3 regions of the Chryseobacterium sp. DZ-32 genome follow, and region 3 is predicted to be linked to each of the others. Evidence: riboswitches for the same ligand, from Rfam matches in the RefSeq annotation. Region 3 holds a riboswitch; each other region holds the start of a gene.

Region 1 (6,790 bases), on a different contig from region 3:
AATAGGATGAAATAAAAACCTGTTCAGGCAGAATTACCCAAACGAAAGAACGATCAGCCTGTGGTTACTGAGACTGATACTAAGCGAAAATAAGTTTAAGAGTTGTTCTCAAAACGTTTTATTTACTTGGTTATGATAAAAGTAGTCAATTTTATTGGAGAACGGAACTTTTTACGGATAAATTCAAAAAATAAAAATGAACAAGCTTTACAATGGACCATACAACAAAGAAAAATTGAGCTTTACAACAAACCTCTCTTTTTCGTTTCTGCCGAAATTTGTGGTATTAAAATCATCAAAAATGAATCAGATTAATAAAATTTACATCAACGGCGAATTTGTTACGCCAAGAGGAACAGAAACTTTTGATCTTATCAATCCCGTTACTAACCAAAAAACCGGAGAAGTGGTTCTGGGAAATGAAGAAGATACCAGAATGGCCATTGCAGCAGCAAAGAAAGCTTTTAAAACTTTTTCAAAAACAACAAAGGAAGAAAGGATCCATTTTCTCAGAAAACTGCACGATGCTGTAAGCAAAAGAGAAGATGAGTTGGTTGCTGTTATGGTGAATGAATATGGAGGAACTTTACAGTTCAGCAGAATGAGTGTCCAGAATGCAGTCTCTGCCTTTACAGCCACCATCAATACTTTGGAATCTTATGATTTCGAAAGAACGGTGGGACATTCCAAAGTACGTTTTGAATCTTTAGGTGTAGTTGGAATCATTACCCCATGGAATGCCAGCAACAGCTTTATCTGTAATAAACTTGCCACTGCCATTGCTGCCGGGTGTACCGCTGTTATCAAACCCAGCGAAATGAGTGCGGCACAAACCCAGCTGCTTACTGAATGTTTCCACGAAGCCGGCCTTCCGGAAGGAGTTTTCAATATCGTCAACGGATTAGGAAATGTAGTTGGAAATGAAATTACTCAGCATCCTGATATCGCAAAAATCTCTTTCACCGGATCTACACTTACAGGAAAAGCGATTGCCAAAGGAGCTGTAGACACCATGAAAAGGGTAACCCTGGAACTTGGAGGGAAGTCTCCTAATATCATTCTTGAAGATGCCGATTTTGAAAAAGCAATTCCTATGGCTGTTTTCGGGGCTTATATGAATAATGGTCAGGCCTGCATCGCCCCTACCCGATTATTGGTTCCGCAAAACAGACTGGAGGAGGTAAATGAACTGGCTAAAAAAGCAGCCGGACAGGTAAAGGTAGGAAATCCTGCTGAAGAAGATACTCTTGTAGGACCTATGGTGAGTGTAAAACAATTTGAAAGAGTACAAAGTTATATCCGTCTGGGACAGGAAGAAGGAGCCGTTCTGCTTGCAGGTGGTGAAGGAAAACCGGAAGGTCTTGAAAGCGGTAATTTTGTAAAAGCAACCATCTTTACCAATGTCCGTAATGATATGCGTATCGCGCAGGAAGAGATTTTCGGGCCTGTACTGTCTATTATTCCTTATGCTGATGAGGAAGAAGCAATTGCCATTGCCAATGACACTACTTATGGTCTTGCAGCTTATATCAGTTCTGATAATCATGAACATGCAGAACGTGTAGCCGCACAGATTGATGCCGGAAGAATCTGTATTAACGGGTTTGCCCACGATCCATACGCTCCTTTCGGTGGTTTCAAGCAAAGCGGTATTGGACGTGAGTTTGGTGTATTCGGACTGGAAGCTTACCTGGAACCCAAAACGATTCTGGCTTAATATGATCTTCTTCACAGCAAAATATTCTCAGGATTACTTTGCTGTGGAGATTCTATGATCCTGAAAAGTTTTGTAAGTTTGAATAAGAATTGATCAAGAAACAACTTTCTGAGCTATGAGCGAAAATAATATTCCTTTTCCCATCAATTATTCCTGTCATTTTTCAGAATTCAGGGAAGGAGAACAATTTGCACGAATTCACAGCCTCGGCCTGGTGCTTTCCGGGGAAATGGAACTTAATGATGGCATCACAAAAACGATATTTAAAGAAGGAGAACTCTATTCTGCCAGAAAAAACCATTTATTAAAATTTGCAAAATATCCACCCAAAAATGGGGAAATCAAAACCATATCCATCTATTTTGACGATGCCATGCTTCATGACTTCAGCCGTGAGTATGGGTATCAGGCAGAAAAAAAGGACAATGTCCAGGCCTATATAAAACCGGAGCAAAAGGCATTACATTCTTTTATGTACTCATTATTACCGTATGAAGATCTTCCTGCTTCTGAAGAAATCCTGAGGCTTAAACAAAAAGAAGCTCTCCTCTTACTGTTGAATTACGATCCCGGTCTTAAGGATATTTTGTTTGATTTTTCCGAGCCCTATAAAATAGATATTGAGAGTTTTATGAATAAAAACTTTCATTTCAATGTCAATGTAGAACGTTTTGCTTATTTAACGGGGAGAAGTCTGTCTGCATTTAAAAGGGATTTTCAAAAGATATTCGGAATTCCGCCAAGACAATGGCTGCAGCTTCGAAGATTAAAGGAAGCTCATTTTCTGCTAAGCCAAAAAGGAAAGTCCGTTTCTGATATTTATCTGGATCTTGGATTTGAAAATTTATCCCATTTCTCATTTGCCTTTAAAAAACAATTTGGCTATCCGCCAACTGCTTTACAGGCAAAATAACTTAGATTTTGAACCATTAAGATCCTATTAGGTGTTAAGATTATGAAGACAAGTTTACTTACTCTTTAAATCAGAACGATTTTCAACTACTTTATTCTTCAAAAATTTTAATAGTTTAAAAATAACAGATCGTGCCATGAAAATCATAACACGATCTTAATTATTGAATCTAATTATTGTAAAAGTTTTCTAAAGCGCATATTCTACTGAAGCTTCTTTGGCAGCAGCCACCATTGCGATTAAAGCTTTTTCGGTTTCTTCCCAGTGTCTTGTCTTCAGTCCGCAATCCGGATTTACCCAGAGCTGATTGGCAGGAATGACATTCTGAGCCTTTCTCAGCAGTTCAGTCATTTCTTCTTTTGACGGAACTCTTGGTGAGTGAATATCATATATTCCAGGACCAATTTCATTCGGATATTTGAAATCTGCAAAAGCATTCAGCAGCTCCATCTGAGAACGGGAACATTCTATCGTAATCACATCGGCATCCATATCGGCAATATTTTCAATAATATCATTGAATTCGGAATAGCACATATGTGTATGGATCTGGGTAGCATCTTCTACTCCGCTTGCTGAAATTCTGAAAGCTTCTACGGCCCATTTCAAATAGTTCTGCCAATCTGCTTTTCTTAATGGAAGACCTTCTCTGATGGCAGGCTCATCAATCTGAATAATTCTGATTCCTGCTTTTTCCAGGTCCACAACCTCGTCACGAATAGCTAAGGCAATCTGCTTACAAGTTTCTGAACGAGGCTGATCATCACGTACAAAAGACCACTGTAAAATGGTAACCGGACCTGTCAACATTCCTTTTACCCATTTTTCAGTCTGAGATTGGGCATATTGAGACCAGTACACCGTCATCGGAGTCGGGCGGGAAACATCACCGAATATCACAGGTGGTTTTACACAACGGCTTCCGTAGCTTTGTACCCAACCGTTTTTAGTGAATACAAATCCTTCCAACTGTTCTCCGAAATATTCCACCATGTCGTTTCGCTCAAATTCTCCATGAACCAATACATCAATTCCGATGTCTTCCTGCCAGCGGATTGTTCTCTGCGTTTCCTCTTTCAGTAAGGTATCATACTTTTCTGCTGTCAGTTCTCCTTTTTTAAATTTTGCTCTCCAGCTTCTTACTTCTGTGGTTTGCGGGAATGATCCGATCGTAGTGGTGGGGAACAAAGGAAGCTGCAATACTTCCTGTTGCTCTTTTTTACGGATTTTGAAGGTGTTTATTCTCTGAGCATCTTTTTCAGTAACAGCATTGGCTCTTTGCTTCACTTCATTATTATGGATAAGAGAAGAAGTTCTTCTACTCTCAATTGCTTTTTTATTTTCTTCAAATGCTTCAAAAATCTGTTCATTTTCCGTTCCGGAAGCCAGCTCTTTAAGCATTACAACTTCTGCCACTTTTTGTTTGGCAAAAGCCAGCCAGTTCTTAATTTCCGGGTTAAGATTGGTTTCAAAATCCAGGTCGCAAGGTGAGTGAAGCAATGAGCATGATGGTGCAATGAAAATCCTTTCAGATCCTAATTTTTCAACAGCTTTTCTGATGAAAGACAAGGATTTTTCATAATCATTTTTCCAGATATTTCTACCGTCAACCAGTCCTAATGAAAGGTTTAGACTGTCCGGAATAACATTCAGAATATCATCCAGCTGCTCAGGATTTCTAACCAGATCAACATGCAATGTATTGACAGGAAGTGAAACGGCAAGTGAAGTATTGTCTTTTAATCCGTCAAAATAGGAAGCCACAATAAATTTCAGTTTCGGGAAACGTTTTCTGATTTCGGCATACACATAACGGTAAGTTTCTTTGGCTTTCTCTGTTAAATCCAATGCCAGAAAAGGTTCATCAAACTGGATCCATTCTGCACCCTGCTCCTGAAGTTTGGTTAAAATCTCTGTATAAACAGGAAGAAGATTTCCGGCCAGATCCAGTTTATCAAATCCTTCTTCTTTTTCTTTTCCTAATAACAGATAAGAAACCAGTCCGATAATAACCGGTTTCGCATTGATTCCAGCTTGTTTTGCTCCTGCAAATTCATTGAAAATTTTATCTGAGCTCAGCTTAAACTGTTGATTTTTATAAAATTCCGGAACGATGTAATGATAGTTGGTATCGAACCATTTGGTCATTTCCATGGCAGTGATATCCAATCCATCTTTCTGATAGCCTCTCGCCATGGCAAAGTAAAGATCCAGCTCAGTATTGTTTTTTTTAAGCACCACTTCATGGTACCGTGTTGGAATGGCACCTACTACAAGGCTCATATCCAATACCTGATCATAATATGAAAAATCATTACATGGGATAAGATCTATTCCTGCTTCTTTCTGGATATTCCAGTTTTGACTGCAGAGAGTTCTTCCGGTGTTCAGAAGTTCTTCCAAAAGGATTTTACCTGACCAGTACTGCTCGCAGGCTTTTTTGAGTTCTCTTTTGCTACCGATACGCGGATAGCCAAGAATGTGAGTTTGCATTTTTTTAAACTTTTTAATTAAACTTATTGGGAAGTTCTTTAAAATGCTTCGTTATGTTTTGCAGAAAAAGTTTCAGGAAAATAGTGACATAGCAGACAATGTATTTCCCTTCATAAGAAAATACAAAATCTGATATATCATCTGTATGACCCAAAGCTTCAGCCCGCGAAAGCATTGTCAATTCAGTAAAGGCAGGTCTCCTGACTTGTAACAGTTTCTGTCATCCTTCCCGCTTTTGGCAGTGGATCTGCAAGGACAGAAACTTTTGGTGGGTTACTTACAGTTGCGCGACAGCTCGTGATTTGCACACGATTCCCTATTAATCTACCTTAAGTAAAACCTTTCCTGTTTGATGAAGTATCTGTAAAGAACTGTACTTTTACCTTTAACAAAGGTTGTCAGTAAAAGTTTTTAATTTTGTGTAAAATTAGTAATACAGAATAAAAACACAATATAAAACAAATAATTAAGCAAATTAAACTTCATAAAGTAAAAATAAAAGCATATAATTCTTTATATTTGACTGTTTTAATCATTTAAAAGAATAATATTCTGTGGAACAACTCGATGATAAGGATGTACAGCTGCTCAGGCTCCTCCAGAAAAACGCCAAACTTACCGTTAAAGAGCTCGCTAAAGAAGTGAACCTTTCTACTTCACCGGTTTTCGAAAGGGTAAAAAGGCTTGAACAGGAAGGTTTTGTTAAAAGATATGCGGCAGTTCTTGATGCTGAAAAATTGAACCGTGGATTTACGGTGTTTTGCCAGATCAAACTTAAAATTCATGACCGGTCTGTGGGGTATGATTTTGTAAAAGAAATTTTAGAAATTGAAGAAGTTGCGGAATGTTACAATATTTCCGGAGATTTTGATTTCCTTCTGAAAGTGCAGGTGCGGGATATGAAGCATTATCAGGATTTTGTATTTAACAAGCTGGGATCCGTAGATTCTATCGGCAGCACGCACAGTACTTTTGTGATGGCTGAGGTAAAAAACAACCATGGACTGACGATATAGATTTATTTTAAAGTCAACGCCGTCTGAGGATAAAAAAATCCGTCAATAATGACGGATACTATATTATATAATTTTTTCAGTACTCAATTAGCTGCGGGATCCATTAGTTCTGTTGTTAAACCTATTGATTTTAACAGGTTCTTACTGTCGAAAAGCAATGTTGTATAATGTTTCCCTTTTTTAAAAACCAGTTTGGACCCTCCGGGGAATTCACTGTCTGCTCCCGATTTTTGTATTTTGGCATTGTACTTACCGAACTTCGTTTTACTGTCCTGTAATGTACTTTTATTCAGAACAAGACCAAAAGGAAGCCCTTCCACAATGACAGATTTATTGTCTGAAGTCACAAAAAACATCTCATTGATACTATTGTCTTTTCCCAGGCTGCAATAAAGCTCCAGTCCTGTTTTCATAGGCCATTTTGCATATTTTTCTTCGTTGGCATCTTCATAAAAAACAGTTTTTACGTTCAACGCTTTTGAAATTTTATCCGGAGTCTGTGGGAATATGAATTCTGAGTTTTTGTCCAGTAAAGAACCCAACACGGCTGTTTTCTGTGAAAATGCAGTTGCACTTAATACCAGAAAAAAGATGGTGACAATGAAATGGAATGGTCTCGTCTGCATAAAAATATTTTAAATTGTAATGATT
Region 2 (6,790 bases), on a different contig from region 3:
TGATCCTTTTAATGGGATTGATGATCTTGAAAAAGAAATTTTAAGAACTCCTCTGGAACCTGCGCAAACCTATTCTGATGATCCGTTAAGGATGATGAGAGCAGTGCGTTTTGCTTCCACTTTAAATTTTAAAATTGAGGAAAACTCTCTGAAAGCGATCCAACAGGAAGCAGAAAGAATCAGGATTGTTTCCATGGAAAGAATCATGGTAGAGTTTAACAAAATCATGATGTCTGAAAAACCGTCTATCGGATTGAGACTGATGGAACAAACCGGTCTTATGAAGCTTGTTATTCCTGAACTGATCGAACTGAAAGGCGTGGAAGAAGTGGAAGGACAAACTCACAAAGATAATTTTTATCATACGCTGGAAGTAGTGGATAATATTTCTGTGAATACCGATAATCTTTGGCTTCGCTGGTCTGCCCTTCTTCATGACATTGGGAAAGCTCCGACGAAAAAGTTTGTAGAAGGAACAGGATGGACTTTTCACGGGCATGAATTTTTAGGTTCAAAAATGGTAAAAACACTTTTCCAGAGATTGAAATTACCTTTGGGAAGTGACATGAAATATGTTCAGAAAATGGTCAAGCTTTCATCAAGGCCAATTGCGCTGATTACGGATGATGCTTCAGATTCTGCATTAAGAAGACTTTTATTTGATGCAGGAGAAGATCTGGAAGACCTTTTCACCCTTTGCAAGGCAGATATTACCACTAAAAATTCTAAAAAACAGGAGAAATTCAAAAGAAACTTTGAATATGTAGCGGTCAAGATCAAGGAAGTGGAAGAAAAAGATCAGGTAAGAAACTTCCAGCCGCCTATCACCGGAGAAGAAATTATGGAAATGTTTAATCTTAAGCCGGGCCGTGAAATTGGTATCCTGAAAGAGAAAGTGAAAGAAGCTATTCTTGAAGGTGAAATTCCCAATGAAAAAGAAGAAGCGACGAAATTTGTCATTGCTGAAGCTGAGAAACTGGGATTAACCTTATAATTCGATTTAGAAAAATATTAAAAAATCCGGCGGGATGTTCCATCCCGCCGGATTTTTTTTCTTAAGGAAACAAAGCCGGCCGGTTTCTTCGAAACCGGCCGGAAAAAAACACAAATGATGAAAAAATAAAAAATTATTTTTAGAAGTAATAATTATTGCGGGTTAAGGAAAGTTCCGTTAGCACCAAGACCACCTGTTTTAAGGGAAGTAAGCTTGGTACCCGTAGTTGCTGAATATACAGTCATTTCGCTTTCCTGAGTGAATTGTTTAACATCTGATGCAAAAATTCTACCATCAATAACATTAAATCCATAAAGCGTAAAATAAGGACCACCATCTGCAGCTGTTAATAGCGGGCTTGCAGGAACTGTTGGTGTAGCTAAACTTGTTGTATACACTTTATTGGCAGAACTGAAATAGATTTTATCATTATCAATCTGAAGATTGGTAGCACTTGGAATTCCTGTCAACGTAACTACCGGTGTCATAGCCCCTGTGCCGGAGATTTTATAGATATAAGAATCAGTAGCTGTAGAAGAAATTGTATATACATTGGATTTGTATGAAATAGTACTGTTAATCTTACCATTCGGAACAGTAAGTTCAGTTTTACTGTCATTAGAAGTATTGATATAAGTAATCATATTTCCATATCCGGAAGTAGCATTCTGCACAAAAATATTTCCACCTGCTTCTACTGCTTTATCAGCCCCGCCTGTCATCGTGATTTTGCTTACAAATGAATAGTCGGAAGCCTTATATTTTGTTACACTTGTTGCATTCGTAGAGAAGTTTAGATTAGCAACATAGATAAAATCATTAGCAAAAGCAATTCCTCTCGGGTTATCAATCTGATTAGTGATTACTCCTAATTTCTTAAATGTATAACGGTCTACTACAACAATTTTGTTTGAGTTATTGATCACAAGATAAGCCTTATTTCCATTAAGACCAATGGTCTGAAGAACGTCACCCAGAATTTCTTTATTGTTATTGTACCCATATACGTCATCCTGCTTTAAGCTTAAATCTCTTGTCAGGAATGTTACTTTAGCACCCTGGCTGTTAAAATTACCTTCATTAGAGATAAAATATCCGTTCTGGTAAGTGATCGGAGAAATTTCAAACTCGGCAGAGTCACTTGTACATGAAGACATATTAAACAATAGTACAACTGCAAATAAGACAGTTAAAAGTTTAGTTATTTTCATAATTTATTCAATTTTAATTTATTAAAAATTTATTGCTGCATACACACTATAGTTTCTTTTTGGTAAAGGATAGAAAGAAACGGTTTTATAGTAGGTATTGGTTAGATTATTCACTTTAAACCCTAAGGTATATTTTTTTGCTAAGGTGGCAGAAACTCCCATATTTAAAAGAAAATAAGGATCTATAGCTTCTGATCTCTTTTCATCACTTGTGGTGTAGGTAACACCGTTCAGCTGTCCCTGTGCATAAAACCTGAAGAAACCATATTCGTAATCTATACCGGCATTTCCCCTGTGCATGGGAACGTAAGGTCTCTGCATCTTCGTTTCTTTATCGATAGCTTTTGCATAATAGTATGCTGCATTGGCTCTGAATTTATGATTTCCCCACTGCTTGCTGAAAGACAACAGGGATTCCAGCCCGTAAGATTCGGATTTATTGACATTGTATGCCTGCCAGTATCCCATAGCCGTTGGAAGCCATACAATAAGATCTGTGATGTTCATATAGTAGGGAGACAGAGTAAGTTTGAAATCTCCCACTTTGAACTCATTGGTCATATCCACCTGAGTAGAGGTTTCCGGTCTCAGATCTTTATTTCCTCCCGGTTCATAATAAATATCATTAAATGAAGGATATCTGAAGTTTTTGGATACGTTAATACTCAGATCATACCATTTTGCGGCGTTCCATTTTCCGGAGAATGAATACATAAAAGGAGACTTTACATCTTCTACAAAATCTTTTTTGAATCCTCCTTCAAAACGCAGATCTTTTGTTGCAAAATACCGCAATAATCCTGAAACAGAACCTATATTCCTGCTGACATTGGATATTCCGCTCTCGTACCCTTCTCCTTTATTAATCTGAAATTCTCCGATGATATTAAAATTCCATTTTGAATTCAGGAAATAATTAAAATCATTTTTAAAGATATAATTTTTCCCGGTTCCTCCACTGGATTTAGGTTGGTTTAACGAACCGAAATACTGAAAATTCTCTTCCGTATAGGCTGCTTTAAGGGAATTACTGAACTTCGCTTTGTTCCAGTCCCAAGAAAGAAGACTTCTTACACTTTGAGTTGTATATTTTGTTTTTGTTCCCGTTTCCTCATATACAGGATAATGCTGTGAAGAATCAAAAAACTGGCTTTGCCACGAAACCTTATGATCGTTTGTAATTTTATAGGATGCTCCTACATTGAACGTCGTATTGTAATAATTCCCGTTTCTGTTGATGTAATTCAGATCGCTTACCTTATAATCATTTTCACTTACAGAATAATTTCCGGAGGCTTTAAAACTGAACTTATCATTGCTGTAAGAACCTTTTACAAAGTTATTATAGGTATTAAAGGAAGCCACTTCAGAGAATAAAGAACCATGGAAGCCTTTATTAAAATCAAGAGTATTATTCAGGTGAATACTTCCCCCGATGGCACCACTTCCGTACACTACACTTCCTCCACCCGCTTTGATACCGATCTGATCATAGCCGAACAAAGCAATATTATTGATATCTCCCTGGCCTAAAAAATTAGAATTGATATTAATTCCGTTCCATACGAATGCAGTCTGCTGGGCAGTTGTTCCTCTGAAAGAAGGCGAAGAAACAGCACCACGGCCATTTTCTTTAATGAAAACCTGCGATTGAAACCTCAGAAGCTCCGAAAGATTACCGGAGTTTTTTTCAGCATCTTCTGTTGTAATTGTTTTTACGGGATGAAAAAGTTTCACCCTGTTCATCTGGTTGTCGAAGACATAAATAGTGTCAATAGTTTTCTCTTGTCCAAAAAGAAAACACCCATAAGATGAAAAAAGCAGTACTAAAGATCTTTTTATATCCATACTTTTTTACTTTTCCTCCGAAAGCAATATGTTTTTAATTATAATCCTGGCAGGTCTCCTGACTTTCGCATTCTGCTCCTTCCCGTTTTTACACAGTGGCGTTTTGCAGAAACTTGTGTTGCGATTTACAGTTGCGGGGACAGTCCGGGAGTTACACCCGATTCCCTTTTCATTCCAAAATACTGGAAACCAAAATTTTTGCAAAGATAGTTTTTTATATGTATTTGCCAAAAACCAGACTTTTCTATACAAAATATGCTATCCTTTTGTTATATACACAAAAAAGAACGGCCGCTTTCAATATTGAAAACAGCCATTCATCCCACTACTTTACTATTTATATATGTTACTTTTTAATAAATTTATAAGGCTCCTGTTGTACTCCTTTTACTGAATATTGTAAAATATAATCTCCTTTTGACAGGGATGAAACATCAATCTGTCCTTCTACAGTATCCAATGATTTTACCTTTTGTCCAACCATATTATAAATTTCTGCTTTCTCTATTTTTCCTTTTCCTTTAAAATACAGGATGTCAGCCACTGGATTAGGATAGATACCTATATTGTTTTTCTCTTTCACAGCATCACTCACCGATAAAAATTCAGAAGTATCCAGGTAAAAAGCAATCATCTGCCCTGAAGCATTCGTCCCTGACCCGGCAATTTTCTTTCCGTCCTGTGAAATTGCAAGAGGAAGTCCCATTGTTACTCCATTAGTGGCAATTCCTAAAGATGCCGCATAATCATTCAGGTTAATTCTCCCGGCGGCAGAGGTCCAGATAAAGCCTTCTCCTGACATGGGAGGAGCCCCAAATGCTCTGTAATACCCGATCACTTTTTTCCCATCAGCAGAAATCCCGGTGGCACCTCCTTTGAAGCTGAAAGAAGCATTAGGATGCGTTATATAAGTAAGTCCGCTCACAGCATTCCATACATAAGGATTAGGATTTGCCGAACCTATTATTGTATTTCCGTCAGCAGAAATTCCTCCTGCTTCTCCTACATGATTCCCATTATTATCTGTAATAAAACTTTCCACTCCATCCTGCCATTTTGCTCCGCTTCTTGTTCCAGTTGATTCATCCTGCCAGCCTACAATCACTGTTCCTGCTGCATTGATTGCGTTTGCTCTGGAGCTGCGTCCGGGAACTATACTTCCCAGATCTACCACGCCGTTTACTTCGTCCCATTTCACAGCATGCGCATTCGCTGCGGTGAGAAAACCAAGACCAACAATAGTATTTCCATCAGTCGACATTCCCCAGGTAGAGCTTACGCTGCCATCCCATCCTGTAGGTACAAGCCCGCCTCTGTTTACCCATGTGGCCGTAGCGACATCATAAGTAGATATTTCATTGAATCCTGTTGCGGCATTGGTAACCGACGACGATATTTTGGTTCCGTCATTCGAAACAATGGTTCTGCCTGCAGCCGGATATCCGTTTGTTATAGAACCTATCTGTACGAGTCCTCCTGCAGCATTCCATTTATATATACTTCCTGCACTGGTGTGCAAGCTTACTACTCCATTATCCGATACTGCGCCTACATTATAATTTCCCAAGCCGATTACAGTAAGCTGCGCTTCTGCAAAACCAAATTTCAGGAAAAGATAAGCCATCAATATTTTCATTGACATTCTGTAAAAATTTTTCATATTTTATTATATTTAGCGTTTTGAATTGGTGAAAACAATATTAATACAACATTCACTCAATTAAAAGAAATTGACTTTCATAATTCGTGAATTTTAAAAGAGTTTAATTTTTAAAATACTAATAACCAAATAGATATAAAACAATATTTTGAATATGGATTTTACCGGAATTATTCAAAAAAACACAAAAAACAATTTATCAGGACAAAAATTATTTCAAATCTTACTGTTTATTTTCTGCTTCCTTATTACCAAAGGACAGTCCGCCCCCGACTTCAATATGCTAGCAGATAAAGCATTTCTGAAATTGTATCAGAATCCCGACGAATGCATCAGTTATACCCAGGGAATTCTTGTGAGTGATCAAAATAGAGAGCACAAAATTGTACTTCAAAATATTATTTCACAAGCTTTTGCCCTGAAGGGAGACTATGTACAGTCTGTCAATATTTTTGCTCAAAAAGAAGATATTGATCAGAAAAATAACCTTTCATATTTTATGCAGGTCTTCAGTGGTTATAATCTTGCTGATCAGTATCAGAATCTGGGTTTATACAATCAGTCAAAGACAATTATTACCAATCTTTTATCCGATCAGAAACTTCCTAAAAGTAATGATCGTTCCTTAAGAATCACCACTGCAAAATTGTATCAGCTTCAGGCATTAAACTCAGGAATCAACAGAAACTATCCTGAAGCCTTACAAAATCTTGATAAAAGCAACCAATACCTTGGGAATCATAATGAAGAGAACAGAATTTTAAAAATAGAAAACAGAATTTTTCGCTCTTCTTATCTGCTGAAGCAGAATAAATCAATAGAATATAAAATACTTATAGAAAATGTGATTGCTGATCTTGAATCTCAGAAAAACCAGCCGTTTCTTTTAGGTTTGGCTTATGAGAATCTGTCCCAATACTATTTTCTGAAGCAGGATTATGCAACCTCTATTCAAAAATTGGAGGCAGGTCTTCGATTGATCGAGAATCTTCCGTTTAATAATTTAAAAATTAAAATTTACGAATCACTGTCCCGTAATTATTACGCGGTACATAATGATGCAAAATATCATCAGTA
Region 3 (6,790 bases):
GTGTCCGTTTTTATCAAAGCAATACACAAATCCCATGGATACATAATTTCTGGCATCTGTCATGTAGATATCTTCTGTGATTGGGTTTACGGCAATGCCGTAAGGGGTTTTAATGGCATCTTCATATTCTTTGTCAAAAATTCTGTTGGCGATGATCTGTTCTGTTTTTACATCAATGATTCCAAATGTCTTTTTATAGCTGTGGGTATTGTAATTGAATTCATTTCCATAGAAATAGAGTTTATCATTTACGATTGTCATTTCACTCACGGAGAGATGAAAATCTTTCTTGACTGTTCCCGTGGCTGCATCTATGAGATAAAGACTGGAAGGAACATTATAATAATCTCCTCTTGAGGTTACATAGAGATCACCGTAATTATCTTTTTTAATGTGATGAAGATTGATGGCAACATTTATTTTTTTGAGTTCGGTAAAAGTATTCAGATCAATTACCGAAACAGTATTGTCATAATCGGGAGCCTTATATCCTCCGGAATTGGCAACAAATAAGGTATTTCCCACAATTTCCATTTCTTCGGGCTGATATCCTACCACTACCTCACGCTGGATGGAAAGAGAAGTGGTATCAATTTCCACTACTTTCCCTTTTGGTGCTTTCGGGTTAATCGCTACGGGTCCGGCGTAGCTGCTGGCATAAGCTTTTCCGTTTTTGAAAGCAAGGTACCGGCAGTTTTGTAATGGAATAGAAGTAATACGTTTGGCCGTTTTGGCATCCAGCACTTCAATTTTATTGGAAACATTGACTACGATATAAAGTTTGCTTCCGTACACTTTGATATCATTTCCTACATCTCCCAGCTCTTTTACCACATTGGGATTGATTTCAGCATAAATATTTCTAAAATAAGTTCCCTTGGTGTAATCAAAAAAATCAAGGGTACATTTATTACTCCCCATATTCCCTTCATTAAGCATATAGAAGCCTTTTATTGCTGTATTTTCTGAAGGAAGCCCTTCTACTACTTCCTGACGGACAATAATTTCATCTGTACGGCATGAAGTAAGAAAAGCTAACACAAGAAATAAAAAATAAAAGTTTAGTTTTCTCATAGGGTGAAGTTTAGAATAAGTTTAAAGTTTCTTCCGGGCATCGGATAATTGAGGACAACATCATAGTATTGATTGAAAATATTATTCATCTCAAGGCTTATTTTAAACTGATGATTCGCCCAGTTGAATTTTTTCTGAACAGACAAATCGTGCGTATACCAGGGCTGCACATAATTGTATTGAATGTTATCCTGATTCACGTCATATCTTTCTCCTACGTACATTGCACTGTAATTGAAACTCCAGTCTTTATAATCTGCCATAAGACTGAAAGATCCACTATGCCATGGGGTATAAGGAATCTGATTGCGATAAAACGTGTCTTCCGGATCACTTATATCTCTCGCGCTTTGATAGGTGTAGGAAAGCAAAGGTCGGAGGGTTACTTTTCCAAGCTGCATTTCAGTCTGTACATTCACATCTGCACCAATGATTTCAACCAATCCCAGGTTCATCATCAGCCAGCGGAACATGCTTCCGTTCGGAGCTGCCACAATTTTATCCTGTACTTTATTGTAGTAACCGTCTACTTTAGCATAAAATGTTTTAAAGAAACGGTTGTTATAATTCTTCTGATAAGTAAATCCTACATCATATTGATTGGTGAATTCCGGTTTCAGGTAGGTATTTCCGATATTGGTATAATACAAATCATTGAAGGTTGGAAGTCTGAAAATTCTTTTATAGAAAGCCCTTAGAGTAAGCTCCGGAATTTTTTCCGGCTGATAGCTCATAAACACCGCAGGTGTCCACTCTCTGGCATCTCCCGGTCTTTTATTTTTTCTTACTTCTTCAAAAGTAAAGGTTCCTAAAAGGCTTCCCATAATTTTGAATCTGTTCCACTGATAGGTTGTTGCCAATGCTACCAATGTAGTGTAGCGGGTAGGATAAGAAAAATTATCCAGATTGGCATCCAGGTTATTATACTGAAAATCTCCACTCAGGCTGACATCCCAATTGGGAGTGATTGAGTAAATATTGGAAGAGGAAAGATAAAGTTCCCTTTGGATATAGGTGTTATCGGTATAAATAATAGACTGCGAACGAACTGTGTCCATGAAATGGGTATAATCGTAGGCAAATTTTGCCTTAAGCTGTGTTTCAAATTTCGGGAACAGTTTTTTTCTCAGATTAGCCTGTACAAAATAATTCTCATCGGAAAGTCTCGCTCCTCTTCCTTCAAAGCGCCCGTTAACAATGGGTGCCGGCATTCCGCGGTTTGAAATATAACCGTAGCCACGGATATTCCAGCTTCCGTTATTTAAAGTTCCGTTGAGAGAAGTTTCAAAACGTTTTGCTTTGATATCTGAGTCCTGTCTTTTTGCAATGGTATCATAGGCCTGTTGCCCATCAGGGTATTTCTTCGCATACCGAAATCTGTAAATTCCGTCACTCTGCATAAATTCGCCACTGAAGCTGGCAGAAACCTTGTCTGAAATCTTCTGTTCCAACCGGAATGAAGGATTAAAGAGATCAATAGATGCACTTTTTGCTCTTATCACCAAATTGGTTTTTCTATTTCCTTTAAATACGGGTGTTTTAGGCTGTAAATAGATAGACCCCGAAGAGCCAAAGTCCTTTGCTGGCTGAAAAATTTCACTTTTCTGTCCGTTATACAACGATATTTCTTCCAGATCATCCAAAGAGTACCTTCCCAGATCTACCAGTCCGTTTTGAGCATTTCCTAATTGAATTCCATCATAAAAAACCCCTACATGCTGGCTTCCCATACTTCGGATATTAATGGTTTTCAAACCACCCAATCCGCCGTAGTCTTTAATCTGAACGCCTGAAAAATACCGCAGTGCATCTGCAACGGAATGACTGTTCAGTCTTTCCAGCTGTTCTCCCTGCAGCGTTTGTGCCGGAAGGATTTCTTTAAAATTCTTTTTATAAAGATTGATTCCTTTAATGGTCTCTTCCTGAAGACTGTCTTTTTTCTTAGTTTGGGAAAACACAAGTTGAGATGTTAACACTAATATTGTGAAAACAGCTTTATGAATTGCAGAAGTAGTTAGTTTTGCCGCCATTAGCTCATTTAGGGTAATGAAGACGCTAATGGGTATAAGAATACAACGACAAAGCACAGCTGTCACTGCACAGAATCATTGATGTCCTAAGCTTTATTCCACGAAAGCGTCAAACGATTATTGTCTGGCAGGTCTTCTGACTTACTCCATTTTTGAAATCCTTCCCATTAAAAAACAGTGGATATATTCTTCAAAAACTTTGGTGCGGAGCTTACAGCAGCGGGTCTGTCCCGGATTTTCACCGGATTCCCTTTTAAGAGCTTTTTACGGCTCACCAAATTCCGGCAAAGATAAATAATTATTCCTAATCCCCAACTAAAATAATGATTTATAAACAATTAAAGCTCCCGAAGGAGCTTTAACATGATTTCAACAAGGGTTTCTTTTTAAATTCCAATATTCAGAAAAATACTGAATCTTGATTGAGCTTCAATATCTCCTCCCGCCAGGCGTGTGTACATGGGAAGCATGACTTCACTTCCCAGGCTCAGCTTTTTATAAGAGGCTTCAAATCCCAGTTTTCCGTACAAAGCGCTACCAGCAGTATTCGGCAGTGCCTCATCAAACTGTTTGTTCTGAGCGTAGACTTCTCCCTGAACTCCAGTTTTTACAGAGAATATAGATTTTTCATTTCCTGCAACCTGATAAAAACCCGTTGCTGCATAGTTCCATTGGTTTCCAAAACGGTAATTTTTCTTATTCTCTGTTTTGATCATATAGTCTGTATTGACCAATACGGCTACTTTATTTTTCTGAAACTTATAATTCAAAGCGGCCTGATAATCCCAGCTTCCGGTTCCCAGCTGAAAGCTAGGGTTGACACCGGATGCTCCTTTTTCATCAAACTTGCCAAGTGGAATTTTCACGCCCAAACCTCCACTCAGATGATGGAAATTATCTTTAGAGCTCATCAGCTGGTAAATTCCCATCAGGTTTAAATCTCCTATTCCATTGATTCTAATATCTCCCTGCATGGTTTTCTTTTCATGAAAATGGAATGGCAGACTCGCATAAACACTCAGCTTTTTAGTCAGAGGAATTTTCCCCCAAAGTTGCAGCGTATTGAAATACTGATCTTGGGTAAGGTCTTTTACAAACAAGTTCTCTTTAGCTTTGTAATGCTGCGCAAAATACTTAATTCCGACAAACTGTGGATTCAACAATGACTCAAAGCCGGAAGATCCGTTTCCTGCTGCACAGCCGCAAGCATCACAGTCATCATCAAAATTGAATCTGCTGAAAGTTTCCGGAGCAATATAAGCACTGTCTCTGATGATCTTTGCCTGATACTGACTAAACAGGATCAAACTTACTATCACTATAATCTTCTTCATGTCTTTTATAAATTATTCTGCAAATTTTGGATTGGATATAAAATTTTTATCCGATAATGTTTTCAGGAACGCAATGATCGATTGTTTTTCCTGGCTGTTCATAGCAATTCCTATGTGGCCGTTCTGTTTTAGCTGAGGATCAAGATTGGCATTATCTTCTACCTGATCAGAATAGAAATTAAGTACCGCCTCTAACGTGTAAAATCTTCCGTCATGCATATAAGGTGCGGTATATTCTACATTTCTTAAACTGGGAACACGGAATTTCATCCAGTCGACCTGGTTAAGAGTAACTCTGTAACGTCCGGCATCCTTGAATTCTGTATTGTAATACATTCCCGTATTTCTGAAACTCTCATCAGTAAATAATTCTCTGCTATGACAGGAAGCACATTTCTGATTGAATAATGCCATCCCCTGAGATTCTGCCGAAGTCAGCTGCTCTTTTCCCTGTCTGAACCGGTCATATTTTGAATCTGCAGAAATTAAGGAAGCCATAAACTGCGACAATGCTTTCAGAATTCTTTCTCCGGTAATAGTTTCGTCTCCATAAGCTTCCCTGAAAAGTTTTTTATACTTCTGGTCATCTTTTATTTTTGAAATGGCTTCCGGTATGGAACTGTCCATTTCATTCACATCAGTAATCGGGCTGATGGGCTGCTCATTCAGATTGTGAATCACTCCGTCCCACATATATCTTTTCAAAAAAGCCATATTCTGGATGGGCGGTGCATTCCTGATTCCGATTCTGTCGTCTACCCCATGGCTCACCGTATGACCATGATGGGTAAAAGCATTTTCCTGAATATGGCAAAAACCGCATGAAATGGTATTATTTCTTGAAAGCCTGCCTTCATAGAATAATTTTCGTCCTAGCTCCACTCCATTTTTGGTCACCGGATTAATGGATGTATCAAAAGTCATTTCCGGAAAATAAGAAGGAAACTCCAGATTGTAGGCTTCATCTTTTTCCAATGGCTGAATCACCTCATCAGAACATGAAATGCAACTCAATACAAATACAAGCAGAACCAGTATTGTTTTAACAAAAAAATTAATCATTATGAACGTGGTCTACTTTAAACATTTTTGTAAGATTATTGGTAACATCTACCAGGTGCTGGTTTGAACCCATCAGCATATCATTGGCTGTGGTAAGTGTAAGTGTCTTGTCTCCGCTCAAAAATTGGTTCAGATCTGCCAGAATATGGACAGAAGGACGAATTTTTGTCGTTACCCTTGCTGTTGTCGGAAGATTCAGTGTAATTTCGCGATACAGATCAGGTGTATTGTTGGCTGCAGTATTTCCCATATTTCCTGTGTGATTCATAAATTCTTTTGAAGGAGAATCTGTACCGTATTTCCCTTCCAGTTTTACAAATACATAACCGGCAGCCCATGACCAGGACATTCCCTTCTGCTTGGCTTTTGTCCAGAATTCAGCCTGTCCGTCCTGTCCCAGCAAATACGCTTTTTGACTCACGCCTAATCCAAATCTTATTTTTTTGTAATTGTTTTTCGGAACGCCATCCAGATTAAGATAAACAATTCCGGCTACCGCATCTGCCTGATCTACGATAAAAGCTCCTTTGTCAGGATTATTTTCGTTGTATTTAAATTCGTTTCCGTTTTCGTCTATCAATGCAATATTACTGATGACGTATTTCAAAGCAGAAAAATTATGTTTCTGACCATTGGAAGAAGTCTGAACCGTTTGATTCAATACGATATCTCCTACATTGTTAAATCCGTTTTCAAATTTGATCTGAAGTTTTCCAGGCGTAGTATCCTGTGGGTTCTCATCATCCCTGCTGCTTTCGCAGGCTGTAAAAGAGAATACAGTAAAGGCAATAAAGAATAGTGATAAAAATTGAGAAATTTTCATTGTTGATTTTTTAAGTTAAATTAATTTGAATGGCTGTAACAGCATTGTTTTTTTACCACAAAAGGCACGAAAGTTCTTACACTTAAGTTTATTAAGTGATACGTATTATCTTCAGAAGAGCACCTAAACTTTTTAAAAATCTTTGATTTTTAATTGAGTAAGCTTTTGTGACTTTTTTGGTTGAATAGTGATAGTTTAACTTAAAAAACCGGTGGTTTGAAAATATGGGTAAGAAACAGAAAAGAATAAGCTGTTTCGTAAGTGAAATTGAAACTGAAAAACTGACGTCTTTCCGTAGTGTTGATCGTTGTAGTTTCAGGAAGAATATAGGTATCAAGAATTTTCTGTCCTGAGTTTTTTATTTTTTGAAAAGGTGAAGATTCTGAATCATTGGCTTTGGCGAGCTCTTTACTCAGGTAACATTTTCCGTTACAGTGAACCTCCGGTCTGGTTTTATTGATACAGAG

The links. Region 3 has a riboswitch for cobalamin ahead of AC59HC_RS04520 (TonB-dependent receptor plug domain-containing protein). Riboswitches for the same ligand answer to the same signal wherever they lie in the genome.
Region 1: it holds a riboswitch for cobalamin, as region 3 does, so the genes downstream of both, metE (5-methyltetrahydropteroyltriglutamate--homocysteine S-methyltransferase) here and AC59HC_RS04520 (TonB-dependent receptor plug domain-containing protein) in region 3, are expected to answer to the same signal.
Region 2: it holds a riboswitch for cobalamin, as region 3 does, so the genes downstream of both, AC59HC_RS18945 (TonB-dependent receptor plug domain-containing protein) here and AC59HC_RS04520 (TonB-dependent receptor plug domain-containing protein) in region 3, are expected to answer to the same signal.

The regions. Positions count from the first base shown of each region.
Region 1 covers NZ_JCAIOM010000005.1:33,822-40,611, forward strand. Annotated here, with positions in the region: gene AC59HC_RS06800 (aldehyde dehydrogenase family protein) at 302-1,717, shown strand; gene AC59HC_RS06805 (helix-turn-helix domain-containing protein) at 1,833-2,630, shown strand; gene metE (5-methyltetrahydropteroyltriglutamate--homocysteine S-methyltransferase) at 2,820-5,123, opposite strand; cobalamin riboswitch at 5,297-5,482, opposite strand; gene AC59HC_RS06815 (Lrp/AsnC family transcriptional regulator) at 5,678-6,139, shown strand; gene AC59HC_RS06820 (hypothetical protein) at 6,223-6,765, opposite strand.
Region 2 covers NZ_JCAIOM010000019.1:69,355-76,144, reverse strand. Annotated here, with positions in the region: gene AC59HC_RS18955 (CCA tRNA nucleotidyltransferase) at 1-994, shown strand, start outside; gene AC59HC_RS18950 (YncE family protein) at 1,147-2,205, opposite strand; gene AC59HC_RS18945 (TonB-dependent receptor plug domain-containing protein) at 2,227-4,053, opposite strand; cobalamin riboswitch at 4,085-4,262, opposite strand; gene AC59HC_RS18940 (T9SS type A sorting domain-containing protein) at 4,400-5,713, opposite strand; gene AC59HC_RS18935 (helix-turn-helix domain-containing protein) at 5,868-6,790, shown strand, end outside.
Region 3 covers NZ_JCAIOM010000003.1:171,358-178,147, reverse strand. Annotated here, with positions in the region: gene AC59HC_RS04525 (YncE family protein) at 1-1,074, opposite strand, end outside; gene AC59HC_RS04520 (TonB-dependent receptor plug domain-containing protein) at 1,071-3,104, opposite strand; cobalamin riboswitch at 3,214-3,398, opposite strand; gene AC59HC_RS04515 (transporter) at 3,491-4,438, opposite strand; gene AC59HC_RS04510 (cytochrome-c peroxidase) at 4,451-5,500, opposite strand; gene AC59HC_RS04505 (MbnP family protein) at 5,493-6,323, opposite strand; gene AC59HC_RS04500 (hypothetical protein) at 6,524-6,790, opposite strand, start outside.